Linked DNA regions of Blastopirellula marina. The protein of the gene in region 1 interacts with the protein of each later gene in a pairwise test. Links are inferred from orthologs where the notes say so. Each region holds a gene or a part of one and is shown in the gene's direction. Other genes may lie near its edges.

Region 1 (3,100 bases):
CGATGGCTAAACAATCCAAACGATATCGAGCCCTGGTAGAAAAGGTGCCAGCGGAGCCGCTGAACCTGAAAGATGCGATCGTTCTGCTGAAGTCGTTCGATACGACGAAGTTCGATCAAACCGTTGAAATTGCGATGCGATTGGGTATCGATCCAAAGCAAGCCGACCAATTGGTCCGTGGTGCTTTGGTTCTGCCACACGGTATCGGTAAGGTTCAACGCGTCGTTGTGTTCGCCAAGGGGGACAATGCGACAACAGCTACGGAAGCCGGTGCCGACGAAGTTGGTGCGGAAGACCTGGCAAAGAAGATCAAAGACGGCTGGCTGGACTTCGATGTCTGTATCGCCACCCCAGACATGATGGGCCTGGTTGGTCCATTAGGTCGTGTCCTCGGTCCGCGTGGTTTGATGCCTTCGCCTCGTGCTGGCACGGTTACCCCGGATGTCGCCAAGGTGGTTAAGGAATACAAGGCCGGTAAGGTCGAATTCCGCAATGACCCTACCGGTATTGTTCATGCAGTCGTTGGTCGGCTTGGTTTCGAGGCCGGCAAACTGCAAGACAACATCCAGGCGTTCGTCGATCATATCAATGGCCTCAAGCCGCAAGCGGCGAAGGGCACTTATGTTCGTAGCGTCAATTTGAGTGCAACGATGAGCCCTGGTGTTCCGGTTGCCCTCTAAATTGTTCCTAACAAGTTCAAGCGTTACGCAATAACTCATACGTACAAAGCCCTGAGCCATGAGTAAGTATCTAAAGAAACTGGTGATCACCGACCTGTCCAAGCGATTGGAAGGGGTGAACGACCTTCTGGTGGTCGACGTTGTGGGGATGAATGCGGAAAAGACGTATCTCGTCCGCAAGCAACTCCGTGAAAAGGGCCTGAGCCTGTTGGTTGTCCGCCGCACGCTGGCAGCCAAGGCATGCGAAGGCACTTCGCTCGCACCTGCTTTCGATAGCATGGAAGGCAGCACTGCCCTGGTTTGGGGCGGCGAAGATTTCGTCGACTTGGCCAAGGAAGTTGTCAAGCTGAACGATGACGACAAGCTTCCGGGATTCACCGCCAAAGGCGGTGTCATGGATGGCGAATCCCTGAACCCTGAATCGGTCAAGGCAATCAGTAAATGGCCCAACCGAGCTGAACAGCTCTCGCTTCTGGTGGGTCAGATCCTGGGGCCTGGTCGTACCCTGGCAGCCCAAATCAAGGGGCCAGGTGCCAAGTTGGCCTCGCAGGTCAAGCAAGTTGGCGAAAACCAAGAAGGCTAATTGCCTTATCTCGGCAAACGTCCTGGCGGCATTTGCCGAAAGAACGTTTCCATAAACCAAAACATCCGTATTCCCTGGCGCAGGCGGGTCCGTTCCCCTGCAAATAAGTGTTGAAAGGATAAGATCCGAAATGTCCGAAGAAGCAACTGCAACCGTCGAAGTGTCCGAAGAAATCAAGGGTTTGGGCGATCAGATCGCCGGCCTTACCCTGAAGCAAGCCGTTGAACTGGGCGACTACCTGAAAGACGCTCACGGCATCGAAGCCGCTGCTGGCGGTGGTGTTGTCATGGCTGGTCCAGTTGGTGGTGGCGATGCTGCTGCTCCTGCTGAAAAGACCGAGTTCGACGTCGTTATGACTGACTTCGGTGCTCAGAAGATCGGCGTCATTAAGGTTGTCCGTGGTATCACCGGTCTGGGCTTGAAAGAAGCCAAGGACATGGTCGAAACCAAAGACGCCAAGATCAAAGAAGGCGTTTCCAAGGAAGACGCCCAGAAGGCGAAGGAAGAACTGGAAGCTGCTGGTGCCGTTGTCGAAATTCGATAAGACTGCGGTTATTGGCTGATTTCCTGTTTTCACTCAGGCGTTGCCTCCCCTATACTAAAGAGGCAACGTCGCGAGGTGTGATTTTGAAGTCTTCCGGATCTTCTTTTTCTTTTGACAGCATGGATGGGAATCAGGTAAGAGTGCGCGCCTGCGTTGGCGGGCGTGCTAGCTTGCATAGCGCCAGCTGCGCGCTTTTGCCGGTTCGCTTGAATCTGAACCTCTACTGTCCGCCCGTATCACTCATGCTTTCACGCACTCTATATCGGACTGTTGGCTGGAACCCTGCATAACATCCGTCTTAGATTGTCCGCGAAAGCATGTTGTTTTTTGATTTGCCGCCCAAGGAGTCGCGTCGCCTATGGCTACCTCGTCGCAACGACGGCTGGAACCTACTGAAGTTCGTCGGTTTGGAAGTCAATCGATTTACATGGCTCCCCCGGATCTGACGAAAATTCAGACCCTGAGCTATCAAAACTTTCTGCAGGCGGAGGTCGAAGCAGAAGAGCGGGATCCTGAGCTGGGCATCGAAAGTGTCCTGCGCGAGATCTTCCCGATCCAGAGCTACGACGGACAGAATCAGCTTGATTACGTCCGTTACGAACTGGGCAAGCCGCGCTACACGCCAGAGGAATGCAAGCAGCTGCGGTTGACCTACGGTCGCCCATTCCGAATCTGGCTCCGCTTGAACAAAGAGGAGCCTATCGAGGAAGAAGTGTACCTCGGTGATCTGCCCGTCATGCTGGGTGGTGGTGAGTTCATCATCAACGGTGCTGAACGCGTCGTGGTGAGCCAGCTGCACCGCAGCCCTGGTGTCGACTTCGTTTTGGAGCAAGACACCACTTCCGACAAAAAGCTTCCTAGCTGCCGCGTCATTCCTGAACGTGGAAGCTGGATTGAAGTGAACGTCTCGAAGAAGGACTCGCTGACGGTCCGTATCGACCAAAGCGGTAAGTTCGCCGCGACCACGTTGCTGCGTGCGATGTCGCCCGAATACAGCAGCGATGCCGACGTCATTCGTGCTTTCTACGAATCGAGCGTCGAATCGGTCAAAGATGGCCGCAGCGTCTCGAAAATCGAAAACAAGATCGCGGTAGATGACATCATCTACCCAAGCGGCAGCGATCGCGCTGGTGAAATCATTCTCGAAGCTGGCCAGAAGATCAGCCGCAATATCGCGGAATTGATCTGCTCGTCCGGCATCGACAAGGTCGAGGTGATGGAGCCTCCCAAGACGCAGTTGATTTTCAACGCGTTGGGCGAGGACAACACTTCCAGTCATGAAGAAGCTTTGCT
Region 2 (4,430 bases), on another replicon or contig:
AGGAAGAAAAGGAAGGGAATCTTCCCGACGACGACCGAACCCACAGCCCCAACGATCACGAAGGGGAATCGTCCCTCGAGTTCGAGCTGAACTGGAACGCCCAGCAGGACGACCTGCAAGCCGCTATCTATTCGCTTCAACCTCCTGAGCTGCCGGAACGCTTGAGTCCAGCCCAAGCCGCACAACTTGCCGAGTTGATGGATTACGTCCACATTCGCATCCGGCACCTGCTAGTCAGCGTGGAGGTCAACGAACGGACCGAGAGCGTCGTGCTCGAAATGCGAGAATGGCAGAACCTTTTGGATCTGCAATCACGGCTCGCGATGCTACTACGCAGTATTGGTGAACCAGAGTAGGCGTGAACTTCGAAGTTCATCGGCTCTCTTGGTAGTCGTGACAGGAAGGCGAAGCCCTTCTACGAGTTACAGCAATAGGCACCTGTTTCGGTTTTCATTCCTGGTCAACCTGATAGAATCATTTGGTTGATGAGTCTTCTCGCTGCGAGCTTCTTACAACAGGCGCAGCCCAGTCCATGGAGCGGAACCCGAATGAGCCAGTCGTTCGTCCATTTGCATTGCCATTCGCACTACAGTCTTTTGGATGGAGCGGGCCCAATTCCCAAGCTCGTGACGCGTGCTAAAGAGCACGGCATGAATGCGCTAGCCCTGACCGACCACGGCAACCTGCACGGCGCGCTGCAGTTCTACAACACGTGCAAGAACAACGAGATCAATCCGATCATCGGGTACGAGGCCTACATCGCTCCTGGCAGCCGCTTGGAAAAATCAGGCGGTATGCGCGGCTCGAACTACCACCTGACGCTGCTGGCCAAGAATAAGACCGGCTTCAAGAACCTGGTGAAGCTGGCCTCGGCCGCTTACCTGGAAGGGTTCTACTTCAAGCCGCGTATCGATAAAGAACTACTCGAGAAATTCAACGAAGGAATCATCTGCCTGAGTGGCTGCGTGAGCAGCGAGTTCTCGAAGATTGTCATGAACGGGACCAACACGGCAGAGGTCCTCAAAGAAGCCGAAGAAACGGCGGGCTGGTTCCAAAAGTTGTTCGGCGATCGCTACTTCATCGAGATCATGAACAATGGTCTCGACATCCAGAAGATGCAACTGGATGGCGCGGTTGATGTTGCCAGGAAGCTCGGCCTTCCCCTGGTTGCCACCAGCGATACGCACTATGTCGACCAGAGTGATGCCGAGGCACAGGATATCCTGCTTTGCGTGAACACAGGCAAGTTCCGCACCGATGCCTCGCGCATGAAGATGGAGAACGACCAGTTCTATCTTCGCACCCCGGATGACATGTACGCCAGTTTTCCGGGGCTGGAAGATGCCTGCGCGCGAAGCCAGGAAATCGCCGACACCGTCGACATCGACCTGGAACTGGGCAAGCGTCACTTCCCCTCCTTTAAGATTCCCGACGGCAAAACGGCCGACGACTACCTCCGCGAGCTTTGCATCCAAGGACTCAAAGAACGCTACGAAGGCAACGAAGAGATGTTGCCTGGCGGCGAGTTGAGCGAAGTTGTCATGTCTCGCTTAGACCGCGAACTGGGCGTGATCAGCCGCCTCGGCTTCCCTAACTATTTCTTGATCGTGTGGGACTTCGTGGTCGAGGCTCGCAAGCAGAACATTCCGGCCACGGCTCGTGGTAGCGGTGTGGGCGCGATTGTGTGCTATGCCCTTTACATGAGCCACGTCTGCCCGATCAAGTACGACTTGCTGTTCGAGCGATTCCTGGATGAAAACCGCCTGGAAGCCCCGGATATCGATATCGACTTCGACAAAGAACGTCGGGGGATGGTTATCAAGTATGTGAAGGAGAAGTACGGCGAAGCGAACGTTGCCCAGATTGGTACGTTCGGTACACTTGCCGCCCGGGCAGCCATCAAAGACGTGGGCCGCGCGATGGGTCTGCCGTTGGACATGGTCAACGAAGTGACCGGCATGGTGCCCGATCAGTTGGGTATCAAGCTGAAGGACGCGCTCGCCCAAAGCGCCGATATGCAGTCGGCGTACAACGCGAACCCGGATATCAAGGAACTGCTCGATCTGGCGATGAAGATCGAAGGGCTGGCACGAAACGTCGGTACGCACGCGGCGGCCGTGGTGATCGCGGACGAACCGCTAACCGAGTACGTTCCCCTCTGCCGCGTTTCCGGCAAGGACGACATCATCACCCAGTGGTCGATGAACGACGTCGAAGCGGCCGGCCTGTTGAAGATGGACTTCCTCGGTCTGCGCAACTTGACGATCCTGCGAAACGCGATCGATCTGATCAAGAAGGTGCGCGGAGAAGATCTCGATATCCTGCGACTTCCCCTGGACGACAAGGACACATTCGACCTACTGCGTCGAGGTGAGACGAAGGGGGTGTTTCAGCTGGAAAGTGGTGGTATTCGCGATCTCCTGAAGCGAATGAAGCCGGACAGCTTCCTCGATATTATCGCGACCAACGCCCTTTACCGCCCAGGTCCGCTCGAAGGCGGGATGGTCGACGACTATATCGAGGTGAAGCACGGTCGCAAGGAAGCAGCCTACAAACACCAGGTGTTGAAGGACGTCCTGGAAGAGACCAACGGTGTGATGGTCTACCAGGAACAGGTGATGCGTATTCTGAATCGCCTGGGTGGGATTCCGCTGGCCAAAGCGTACACATGTATCAAAGCGATCAGTAAGAAGAAAGAATCGATCATCCAGGCCAATCGCGAGCAGTTCCTCGAGGGTGCTCAAGAGAAAGGCCTCACCAAACAGGAAGCCCAGGATTTCTGGGACATGATCGTCAAGTTTGCTGGTTACGGCTTTAACAAGAGCCACTCGACGGCCTACGCACTGGTTGCCTATCAAACGGCCTACCTCAAGTCGCATTACCCGATCGAGTTCATGGCTGCGCTTCTTTCTGGCGACATTAGTGGTCGTAACTTCAAAACGAAGGACGCCCTGGTCGAACACATGGAAGACGCCGAGCGCATGAACATCGAAGTTGCTCCGCCCGATGTGAACAACTCTGATGAAGAATTCACTGTAAAAGACGGCAAAATCGTTTTCGCTTTAAGTGCCATTAAAGGGTGCGGCGGCGGTGCGGCGGAAGCGATCGTCGCGGCGCGTGAAAAGGATGGTCCGTTCACCGATATCTTCGATTTCTGCGAACGCGTCGACCCTTCGCAGTGCAGCAAAGCGGCCATCGAAACGTTAATAAAAGCTGGGGCGTTCGATCGCCTCGGAGGACATCGAGCCCAGTACGTTACCGCTTTGGACAAAGCGATTCAGTCGGGAGCTTCGGCCATCGCGGACAAGAAGGCGGGGCAGAAGAACCTCTTTGCCGCCGTGGAAGATCCTGCCGAAGAGGCCAAAGCCGTGGTGCTTCCTGACGTACCACCTTGGCCAGACAAAGAAACACTCGGCTACGAGAAAGAGTGTCTTGGGTTCTATTGGTCGAGCCATCCTTTGGCCGAGTACAAACGCAAATTCGAGATGTGCTGTAGCCACAGCACCGCAAGTCTCGCTGGCATCAAAGACAAGACCGAAGTCACCATGGGCGGGATGGTCGCATCGATCAAGCTGGCACATACTCGCAAGGCGCGCGCCGGCAGCACGCACACCAAGTACGCCAACTTCGACCTGGAAGATGTCGACGGCGGCATCCGCTGCATCCTTTGGCCGGAAGACTATGCCAAAGTCGGCGAGGCCCTCCGACCCGATGGCGTCTACATCATTTCCGGTCGGCTCGATCGACGAGGTGGCGACGATGAAGCGAACTTGATCGTCAACGAGTTGATTCCCATTGAAGAAGTCGAAACTCGCTACGCGCGCGGGGTGATGATTCGAATCGACCAACAAGAGCACGGTGAAGAAAAGCTCCAAACTCTCGTCGAAATCGTGCGAGGCTATCCAGGCAACTGCGAGCTAAAGCTGTTGCTGGTGCTGGAAGATGGCCGTCAGGTTGCCTTGAAAAGTAAGAAAGGGGTCGACCTATCCCCGGAAATGCGTACCCGTGTTGATGAACTTCTGGGCGAGGGCAACTTTGAGCTTCTCCTACGACGCCCTGCTTCTGGAGGGGTCAGGAACTCCGCATAGCGATTTGTAACTAGTTGTAGGGCCATCACTTAGACCGATTGTTCCGGTTTTTCGGGGAGCATTGGCAGACGCGGCACATGAATCGACCCTCTTTTCGCGAATTGCTTGCCTTTCCTATCCCCTCAAATTAAGATCACTGATATCCCTTGCCTTATTGTGCAAGGGAATCAGGGACAGTATGCCCACGGTATGCGATAATTACCGAGGGTCTCCCAGGACTTTGCGTCCACCATTCCTTCACCTTCTCGAGCTCAACTGTATCCAGGGATCTGCTATGGACTTGCGACTAACGAAGCTTTTGTCGTTGCTCTCGGTCGCCCTTTTGCTGCTATGCAGCGGCAC

The links.
Region 2: the proteins of rplL (region 1) and dnaE interact in binary tests that used the Escherichia coli proteins (3 or more experiments, as listed by UniProt). The link is inferred for Blastopirellula marina from one-to-one orthologs.

Annotation. Positions count from the first base shown.
Region 1 is NZ_PUIA01000026.1:38,562-41,661, reverse strand. Bases 316-3,100 are described here. They hold rplL (50S ribosomal protein L7/L12), read left to right. Parts: upstream 316-1,393; coding sequence 1,394-1,807; downstream 1,808-3,100. Other genes in these bases: rpoB (DNA-directed RNA polymerase subunit beta), read left to right, coding at 2,166-3,100; rplJ (50S ribosomal protein L10), read left to right, coding at 739-1,263; rplA (50S ribosomal protein L1), read left to right, coding at 316-680. Outside these bases: more of rplA, read left to right, coding at 3-315. UniProt on the Escherichia coli protein: The binding site for several of the GTPase factors involved in protein synthesis (IF-2, EF-Tu, EF-G and RF3). Is thus essential for accurate translation.
Region 2 is NZ_PUIA01000037.1:368,699-373,128, reverse strand. The notes cover bases 174-4,288. They hold dnaE (DNA polymerase III subunit alpha), read left to right. Parts: upstream 174-548; coding sequence 549-4,088; downstream 4,089-4,288. Other genes in these bases: C5Y96_RS13455 (FHA domain-containing protein), read left to right, coding at 174-356. Also shown: more of C5Y96_RS13455, read left to right, coding at 1-173; C5Y96_RS13445 (DUF1598 domain-containing protein), read left to right, coding at 4,363-4,430. UniProt on the Escherichia coli protein: DNA polymerase III is a complex, multichain enzyme responsible for most of the replicative synthesis in bacteria. This DNA polymerase also exhibits 3' to 5' exonuclease activity. The alpha chain is the DNA polymerase catalytic subunit.